3 regions of the Microbulbifer sp. YPW1 genome follow, and region 3 is predicted to be linked to each of the others. Evidence: predicted binding sites of a transcription regulator. Region 3 holds the regulator's gene; each other region holds the start of a gene.

Region 1 (3,280 bases), 1.5 Mb from region 3:
GCGGCTACCGCGCTGTCGAGATCCGAGTGCGCGGTCATGATGATAATCGGCAGTTCCGGGCGCTCGGACTGGAATCGCTGCAGCAATTTGAAACCGTCGGAGCCCGGCATGCGAATATCGCTGATCACCACATCCGGGGACTCACTGTAAAAGTCGTCCAGGGCGCGATCGCCATTTTCGTAACAGGTGGTGTCAATCCCGGCACGGGAGAGGGCGCGCTCCAGTACCCAGCGGATGGAGCGGTCGTCATCAATGATCCAAACGCGATTGTTCATAATAATTTTCCGGCCTGCGTTTTTACTTTCGAATAATTTGTAATGTCTTCAATTCCGCTGCGGCTATTCACTCGCCAGCGGCAAATAAATCTGGAATTCGGTCTGTCCCGGCTCGCTCTCGCATTTAATCAGCCCCCGGTGCTGATTGATGATGTGCTGGGAAATGGACAAGCCCAGCCCGGAACCCTCGGCGCGCCCGGAAATCATCGGGTAGAAAATACGCTCGCGAATGTCCTCCGGAATCCCCGGGCCGTTGTCCAGGATGTCGATTCGACAAACCAGCGGACAGTGCCTGCGGCCGATGGTGAACTGACGCTGCACCCGGGTACGGATCGTCAGGCTGCCGGCTTCCAGCCCGATACTTTCGGCGATGGCCTGCATCGCATTGCGCGCGATATTCAATACCGCCTGGATCAACTGCTCGCTGTCTGCGGGAATATCCGGTATCGACGGGTCGTAATCCCGCTTGATGATCAGCGCTCCGTCGCACTCCGCTTCGATCAACTGGGCGGCGCGCTCGGTAATCGAGTGCACGTTTACCGGCAGCAGCTTCACCGGCTGGCGCGGCCCCAGCATCCGGTCCACCAGATTGCGCAGGCGATCCGCTTCTTCAATGATGATCTGGGTGTACTCACCGAGACCCTCGTCGTTCAGATCTACCAGTTCCCTTTGCAGCAACTGTGCCGCTCCGCGAATTCCGCCCAGTGGATTTTTCACTTCGTGTGCCATGCCCCGAACCAGGTTGCGGGTAGTCTCCTGGGCGGAGATCAGCGCGTCCTCGCGGGCGATGCGCAACAGGCGATCCATGGACTGCACTTCCAGCAACAACAGCCCGAGATCGGTGAGCGGGGTCACCGAGTAATCGACGGTGCATTCTTCCAGGTTGTGCAGCAGCCACAGGGCGCGGCGCACGGTGTACTTTTCCCCGGTCGCCAGCGCCGAGCGCAGGGCCTGCTGGGCAGCGCGGGACTCGCGCACTACCTCTTCCAGGGGCAACCCGATAGAGCGGGCACTGGACGCCGCCACCAGATCTTCCGCGGCGGAGTTGAGGTAGCACAGGGACAGGTTCTCATCGAGCACCAAAACGGCCGAGGTGAGGTTGTCCAAAAGCAGGCGTAACTGACGGTCCTTGAGCATTCGGGGGTCCGATTCTGTTCATATCTCCGGTTCGCTTAATGGCAGTGCAAGAAGCAAACCAAAATGGCGCAAAAACCCGGGCACGAGGGAAGGTTTCAGGGGTGTCGGCGCGCGACTGCACACCATAATGCACCAAATGTGTGCATAGAGCAAAAAACGATCAACTTTGCTGCTCACAACGGAGCACGGGAAGAATTCGGCGGCCAGGCGTGCACGAGAAGCGACAGGGGGCTTCAGGGCCAGGAGAGAGAAGGCGCCCCGGTGCGCAAGTTTGGCGCAACGGGGGCGAGGGCGGTGAGAAGGAGATCAGCTCAACGGGGCTTCGGCTTGGGCGGCTTGGCCACACCCGGCGCCTGCGGCAGTTTCGGCATCTGCGGCGCCTGCTGGGCGGGGTAATCGGGTACCTGCCCACCTGGACGCTTCACATGGATCTGGATCGCTTGGGACTGCGCCAGTGGCTGCCCACCGGCGCCAAGCAATACCGCCTGCACGGTGTGTGTACCACGTTCCAGCGCGGAAATATCCAAGCTGGTGCCGGAAGACATACCGGACCAGCGCTGCCCATCGATCACCGCATAGAAAGCGTAGCCATCGCGCGGCACGGGATTGAGCGCCACCTGTAACACGATAAATCGCTGTCCCGGAGGAATGGTGGCGTCGTTGGCAGGGCTAACGATAGAGAAGTTCACCGGCCCCTGATCGTTTCCGCGGCGCTCCCGGTCGTCTTGATCCCGTGGCGACAGTTTGCGTGTGGGCAGCGGCAGGGGGGGCGCTATGGGCTGCACATTGGTGGGCCCGATCCTGATCTTCTCGGCTTTCTGCCCAGCGGGCGGGGAGTCGCTGAATGTCACCCTCCCATCGGGCCCGACGATACGGTACACGCTGCTACCGGACGCACTGTCTGCACCCTTGCCGTCTGCGGCGCGATCTTTGTCTGCCGAGTCCTGTTGTGCCATCGCCGCTGCGGCCAGCAGCGCTGCGGTAAGTGCAATCCACCTGCTCATGGGCGTTCCTGCCTCTCACTATGTATTTCAGGGAGCCTGTTTTAAGGCTAGTGTATCGCGAAAATCAGACGCGCATAAAAAAGCCCACACCAGAGTGCGGGCTTTCTCGTCATCTTTGCGCCGTTCTCACCAGATCTCCCTTGCGAGAGAAACCGGCGGCGGCGCGCTGATGATACCTGCTACTTAGCAGGAGTAGTACAGTTCAAACTCGACCGGGTGAGTGGTCATGTTCACACGCTGTACTTCTTCGCGCTTCAGAGAGATGAAGGCGTCGATGGCGTCGTCGGTGAATACACCACCTTCGGTCAGGAACGCGCGGTCCTCGTCCAGTGCGTCCAGGGCCTGTTCCAGGCTGGAAGCAACGGTCGGGTACTCGGCCAGTTCTTCCGCCGGCAGGTCGTACAGGTCTTTGTCGGCCGCGTCGCCGGGGTGGATCTTGTTCTTCACGCCGTCGAGGCCAGCCATCAGCAGGGCTGCGAAGGCCAGGTACGGGTTGGCGGTCGGATCCGGGAAGCGGGTCTCGATGCGCTTGCCTTTCGGGCTCGGCACAAACGGAATGCGGATAGACGCAGAGCGGTTGCGCGCGGAGTAGGCCAGGATAACCGGCGCTTCGAAGCCCGGAACCAGACGCTTGTAGGAGTTGGTGGAAGAGTTACAGATCGCGTTCAGGGCGCGCGCGTGCTTGATGATACCGCCAACGTAGAACAGGGCAGTTTCAGACAGGCCAGCGTAGGCGTCGCCCGCGAACTGGTTTACGCCGTCCTTGCTGAAGGACTGGTGCACGTGCATACCGGAGCCGTTGTCACCTACCAGCGGCTTGGGCATGAAGGTAGCGGTTTTGCCGTAAGCGTGGGCTACGTTGTG
Region 2 (3,280 bases), 160 kb from region 3:
ACCAATCGGCTCGGGCCGGGTGTAGAAGAAGCCTCCGGGAACAACCTGGTACTCTCCCTGCAATGACGCCGCCTGCCCGCCGAAAAACTCAAGGCAATCGGCTGCAGAACCGATGTCGGCTTCCGGCGTTTCCGCGAGTGGCTTGCCGCCATCCAGAGACTCGAGGCGTGCCAGCTCGTCACAGTTGTCCCGCAACAGCTGGGCCGCCTTTACCAGTACACGACCGCGCTCGGCCCCACTCAATGCAGACCATTCCGCCTGCCCGCGCTTTGCAGACGCGACAGCCTTATCCACTTCAGCCTGCCCGGCTTGCGCAACCCGGCAGATGACCTTGCCGGTCGCGGGGTTGATGGTGTCAAAGAACTGGCTTTTTTCCGGCGCCACATACTCACCGTGAATCCAGAGTAACTGATCGTCCATATCCGGCATCCTTTCCCCTCACCTCTGGTGAGATTCCTAATAACTGTGATTACCTGAAGACACTGCGCACTCAAAAAACCAGGAGCACTCAGCAGCAGGAAAATGGCTAGAAACTGCGAGTAACGCCGATAACAACGTCACCGTCGGTCAGCTTCGGGTTGGCGAGAAAGGGATCCACACCATCGGTATCGTACCAGCGCAGCCCGAAGCTCCAGTCATCGACCACATAATCCACGCCAATATCCCAGTAGGTGAAATCCAGGTTGTCGTTACCGGAGCCAAACGTCTGCTCGCCGACGCGCAGTGACGGCGTCAACCCCGGACAAACTTCGTAACCGAGGGTTATTTCATAGGCGAGCGCAGAAACGCCATCGAGAAAATCATCGCCGAAATAGTTATCTGTCCACCAGACGCTGGGACTGGCAGAAAATTTATCCTTGGAGTAATTGAGATAGGTATAAACCTCGGCGTAATCCAGACTGAATTCAGAGCCGGGATAGTTATAGCTCCAGTATCCAATATCAAAGTTGAAACCACTGTCGCCGATGTCTTTGGTAAAACCGATATATGGATCAATCTCCATACTGTTTCCGTTGCCGCCAAAATCCGTGTTTGACGCCCAGACGCCCAAATACAACCCGCCGTCGTGGGACCAATTGAAATCCCCCTGCACCTGAGGGCGGCCATTAGAGTTGGAGATACTGCGAAACATGTAATCACTTGCCATCAGCAAGCTGCCGGCAAAGGTACCCAAGGTGTCTTTCTCACTTTGGGATTCCTGCGCGAGGGATTTGGCAGCAAAACCGCTGAATAGAATGATCGCTATCACCCCATGCAGGAAGCCAGCTCTTTGACGTAATTTTGCTTCCATGCCTTCTATCCTCGGATGTAATCTAAAAACACCCCTTACTGTAGGATAAGATTCAGGCGGTTCAAGGCAGGGCGCGGGATATAAATTCCGGCAAATTGACGGCATGTAAATCAGGACGGGGAAAGTCGATGCGCTGGTTTTGTCGGAATGGCATCCATTCCGTCAGCAATACACGACTTACACAGACAAAAAAATGGCGAGCAAAATGCTCGCCATTTTTAAATTCAAACCAAAGGTTTATCGACTGGTATGCACTAAACCAGTGGAGGCGCGGAGAAATAATCCATGGAGTAAGCCACCCGCTCCTCCACATTCTTTTCCAGCTGTTCCAGATCCATTTTTTCAATGTGCTCCAGCCGCGTACGCAGGCCAACGCCATTGGCAATCTGGATTGCGAGGCCGGGGCGCGCATTCGCCTCCAGCAGCAGAGGGCCGCGTTTGCGATCGAGCACGATATCGCAGCCCAGATAGCCGAGACCGGTCATTTCATAGCAGCTGGCCGCCAGCCGCACCAGTTCCTGCCAGCCCGGCACTACCAGATCGGAAAATGGCATTTCCGTATCTGGATGTTTGTCGATTCGAATGCCCCGCTGCACCGCATGACAGGATTTACCTGTGGCGAGATCCACCCCGACACCGACAGCGCCCTGGTGCAGATTGGCTTTGCCATCGGAATCGTGGGTGGAACAGCGCAGCATGGCCATCACCGGAAAACCTCGGAACACGATCACACGGATATCCGGCACCCCCTCGAAGGAGTACTTGTCGAATACCGGATCGAAATCCACCAGCGCCTCGATCATCACCCGGTCCGGCTTGCCGCCCAGGCTGTAGAGACCGCTGTGGATATTGCTGACGTGCCGCTGGATATCCAGCGCGGTGACTTTGCTGCCGGAGGGTTTCAGGTATTCATCACCGTCGCGCCCGACAATCACCAGGATCCCCTTACCACCGGACCCCCTGGCGGGCTTGATCACGAACTTTTCCAGCGGTTCGATGACCCCCATCACGCGCGTGCGGCTGGGCTGGGTCTCGAAGGCGGCAATCAGCTCGGGCACCGGTATACGGTAACGCTTGGCCTGGCGCTTGGTATTGAGCTTGTCATCGACGATGGGATATTTATCGCGATCGTTGTAGCGCGCAATGTAATGCACATTGCGCGCGTTCATACCCAACACGCCAAGCCTGCGCAGTTGGAAGGGCGAAACCAGCCCGCCACGTAAGAAAGACGGAAGCTGCATCAGCGCACCAGCTGGCGGAACCGCGCCAGTTCACCGAGCCGGAATCCGGTGTAGTTGCCGACGATCATGATGAAGCCCAGCAATACCAGCAGCAGTTCCGGGAAGTTGAAGGTCCAGTGCTCGATATAGCGGTTGGTCATCACCCACCAGGCGAGTACTGCAACCAGCAGGCTGCCTCCGGCCTGTATCACCACCTCATAGGGACCATCCTCTTCCCACACGATGGACATACGCTCGATGGTCCAGGCGAGAATGATCATGGGGAAGAAGGTGACCGTCAGCGCCTGCTCGATACCGAGTTTGTAGCTCACCACACTGATCGCCCCCATCAGGATCACCACCGTCACCACGACGGCGGCGATCCTCGCCACAAGGAGCAGGTTGAGCCTGCTGAGATAGAAACGGATCCACAGGCCGAGGATCAGGATCAGTACAAAAATGGCGAGACCGGTAAACAGCTGGGTTTCGATAAAGGCGATGGCGAGCAGTACCGGCATAAAGGTACCGGAAGTCCGCAGTCCCACAAACACCCGCAACAGCACTACCACCAGCGCCCCGACCGGCACCAGCAGGATCAATTTGAAAATGCTCTGCTGCTCGATGGGCAGGCTGTAAATAGAGAAATCCACCAAGGCTTCTTTTTCCTGGCTGGTGCTCAGCATGGCCACGTCCCGCGCCGGTACATCGTTGGAGATTACCGAGAAAGTCACCCCGGAATCGCGTCCGCCCTCGACGTCCAGCAGGCTCT
Region 3 (3,280 bases):
TTTCGCGCACCCGGCTGTCACTGAACAGCGCTGCGATCTCCGCCAGGGTCTCCAGGTGCTCCTGCTCCGAGTTCTCCGGTACCAGCAGGGCAAACAGGAGATCGACAGGCTGGCGGTCGATGGCGTCAAAGTCTACGGCAGGGGAGGTCGTGCACAGCACGCCAATGGGCTTTTCACAGCCGGGCAGGCGGCAGTGTGGGATGGCGACACCCTCGCCAATACCGGTGGAGCCAAGGCGCTCCCGGGCTACCAGCTGGTTGAAAACAGTATCGGAGTCCAGATCGGGGTATTGTTCTGAGATCGCCTGGGCGATGTTGAGTAACAGCTTTTTCTTGCTACTCCCCGCCAGGTGGCAAAGGCTCAGGCGGGGAGAGAGTAGTGCTTCCAATGTCATAACTTACTGATGATCTAGCGGTACAGGCCAGCCGGTAACCTGATGGTGTTACGACTAGCGGTGACTGCGTAACTTTTCTTTGTGTTTCAGCAGCTGCCGGTCGAGTTTGTCGGCGAGAGAATCAATCGCCGCGTACATATCTTCCGATTCCGAATCTGCAAATACATCCTTGCCATTCACGTGAACCCGCGCTTCGGCTTTCTGGATGAGTTTGTCGACGGAAAGTATGACCTGTGTATTGGTGATCAGGTCGTGGTGGCGGGAGAGCTTGTCCAGTTTGGTCAGGCAGTAATCGCGAATGGCCGGAGTTACGTCAACATGATGGCCACTGATATTGATCTGCATGGATTTCTCCTCATCGGGTGCAACACAATCTGGCAGCACCCCCGCACAGGGCGGCAACCCTACTAGGAAGTGCGCCAGAATGGAAGGATACACTCAATGTCAGTGCATTGGTTGCGCAGAAAATGATCGCCGGAGGGTTGCAGCGCCCCTGTTTTGTGACCCTGGTGGCTAGACCAGTCGTTTCCGCTCGCTGGAGGAGGGGATTCCCATGGATTCGCGGTATTTTGCCACGGTGCGCCGGGCCACTTTGATCCCCTGCGAATCCAGCTCCTGAGTGATCTTGTTGTCCGACAGGGGCTTGCGTGGCTGCTCGGCGTCGATCAGCTTGCGGATCAGTGCGCGGATGGCCGTAGATGAGGCGTCCTCGCCGGAGTCGGTGCTGACATGGCTGGAGAAGAAGTATTTGAGCTCGAACACACCGCGGGGGGTGAGCATGTATTTCTGGGTGGTCACCCGGGAAATGGTGGATTCGTGCATGCCGATGGTTTCGGCAATATTTGCCAGTACCATGGGTTTCATGGCCTCCGGTCCCAGCTCGAAAAACCCCTGCTGCTTTTCCACGATACAGCTGGCGACCTTGAGCAGGGTCTCATGGCGGCTCTGCAGGCTCTTCAGGAACCAGCGCGCTTCCTGCAAGTTGTCGCGCAGGTAGTTGTTCTCGCTGGAGTTGTCCGCGCGTTTGATTAGCGATGCATAGGCGTCGTTGATGCGCAGCTTGGGGGTTGTCTCCGGGTTGAGCTCCACCACCCAGCGCTGCTGTTTGCGGCTCACAATGACATCCGGGACCACATACTGGGGTTCTTCACCGCCAAAAGCTTCGCCGGGGTAGGGGGTGAGGGTCTGTATCAGACGCATAACCTCGCCCAGCTGGGCCTCACTGAGACGGGTTCTGCGGCTCAACTGGCGAAAGTCCCGTTTCCCCAGCAGGTCCAGGTGCTGGTCCACCACAATCAGTGCCTGGGGCAACCACGGTGTTTCGGCCGGTTGCTGGCGCAGCTGCAGTAGCAGGCTCTCGCGCAGATCGCGGGCGCCGCAGCCCACCGGCTCAAACTGCTGGATGGTCTTCAGGACCGCGAGGACCTCGTCGATTTCGACTTCGAGGGCCTCGGCCATTTCGTCCAGGTCTGAATCCAGGAAACCGTTGGGAGCAATGGCGTCGATCAGTGACTCGCCGATAAGCTTGTCGCCCTCGGTCAGTGGTGTGAGGTTGAGCTGCCACAGCAGGTGATCCTGCAGGCTCTCGGACACCGCGTTGCGCTGTTCGAAGGCGAAGTCGTCCCCTTCGCCGCCGGTGTAGCTGCCGCCGGTATAAATGTCGTCCCAGCGGGTATCCACCGGCAGGTCATCTGGGATCTCGCTGTTCCAGTCGCCATCGGCAGTAGAGTCGTTCTTGGCCTCGCGGGCGCTCTCGCGCTCGGCGGCTTCGCGCTCCTGTCCTTCGGAGCTTGCGGGGGTGTTTTGATCCTGGTGTGTCTCGCCGGCGTGCTCGTCAAAGTCCGATTCCAGCAGCGGATTGCTGTCGAGCGCCGACTGGATTTCCTGTTGCAGGTCCAGGGTCGACAGCTGCAGCAGGCGAATGGCCTGTTGCAGCTGGGGCGTCATCGTCAGCTGGGTACCGAGTTTTAACTGGAGTGACTGCTTCATAAAGGGGTATGCCGGCAGAATTATCTGGCGTTAGTGCGCTGAACAGAATCTGTATCTGTTACGGCGGCGTAAAGCTCATTTCCTGCAGACTACCCCGGGGCAAATCGGAACACAAGAGGCAGGTTAAGCAATAAGTGTGCCGAAACGACATTTGCCCTTGGTTGCGCCCGTATTATTTGTGATGGCCGTCTAGGGTTGCGGGAGATCTAGCAGATGGATCCCCCGGCTTTTGCTCAAATGGTGAACTCGTGTCCCAGATAGACGTCTTTTACCTGCTTGTTCGCAGCGACGTCTTTGGGGTTGCCTGAGGCGATAATATGCCCTTCGCTGACGATGTAGGCGGTCTCGCAGATATCCAGGGTCTCGCGCACATTGTGATCGGTGATCAATACACCGATGCCGCGATCTCTCAGGTGGCGGATGATCTGCTGGATGTCGTTGACCGAGATGGGGTCAACTCCGGCAAAAGGCTCGTCGAGCAGGACGAAGGCGGGGTTGGTAGCCAGGGCGCGCGCAATCTCAACGCGACGGCGCTCGCCGCCGGACAGGGCCATGCCCAGGCTGTCGCGGATGTGGGTGATATGGAATTCTTCCAGTAGTGCTTCCAGCTGCTCCTGGCGCTGGCTGCGGTTCAGGTCCTTGCGCGTCTCGAGGATGGCGAGGATGTTGTCTGCCACTGACAGGCGACGAAATACCGATGCCTCCTGGGGCAGGTAACCGATTCCCTTGCGTGCACGGCCATGCATCGAATAGCCAGTAATGTCTTCACTGTCGATCAGTACCTGCCCGGCATCGGCCTGGACCAGGCCGGCGATCATATAGAAACAGGTGGTCTTGCCGGCACCATTGGGGCCGAGCAGGCCAACTACCTGGCCGCTGGATACGCTCACGGAAACG

The links. The regulator sigma-54, encoded in region 3, starts transcription at its own class of promoters, with help from an activator protein. The targets are predictions, from matches to a motif close to TGGCACANNNNTTGCNNT.
Region 1: glnL (nitrogen regulation protein NR(II)) is a predicted target of sigma-54. The motif match lies at 1,456-1,473, and genes of this name have one in related genera.
Region 2: HUW35_RS00515 (TorF family putative porin) is a predicted target of sigma-54. The motif match lies at 1,489-1,506, and genes of this name have one in related genera.

What each region holds. Positions count from the first base shown of each region.
Region 1 is NZ_CP055157.1:1,750,748-1,754,027, reverse strand. Features, by position in the region: gene glnG (nitrogen regulation protein NR(I)) at 1-281, opposite strand, end outside; gene glnL (nitrogen regulation protein NR(II)) at 339-1,412, opposite strand; gene HUW35_RS07455 (DUF4124 domain-containing protein) at 1,724-2,416, opposite strand; gene glnA (glutamate--ammonia ligase) at 2,600-3,280, opposite strand, start outside.
Region 2 is NZ_CP055157.1:106,152-109,431, forward strand. Features, by position in the region: gene betB (betaine-aldehyde dehydrogenase) at 1-420, opposite strand, end outside; gene HUW35_RS00515 (TorF family putative porin) at 527-1,291, opposite strand; gene HUW35_RS00520 (alpha-L-glutamate ligase-like protein) at 1,546-2,532, opposite strand; gene HUW35_RS00525 (inactive transglutaminase family protein) at 2,532-3,280, opposite strand, start outside.
Region 3 is NZ_CP055157.1:267,570-270,849, reverse strand. Features, by position in the region: gene ptsN (PTS IIA-like nitrogen regulatory protein PtsN) at 1-394, opposite strand, end outside; gene hpf (ribosome hibernation-promoting factor, HPF/YfiA family) at 449-739, opposite strand; gene HUW35_RS01245 (RNA polymerase factor sigma-54) at 908-2,383, opposite strand; gene lptB (LPS export ABC transporter ATP-binding protein) at 2,617-3,280, opposite strand, start outside.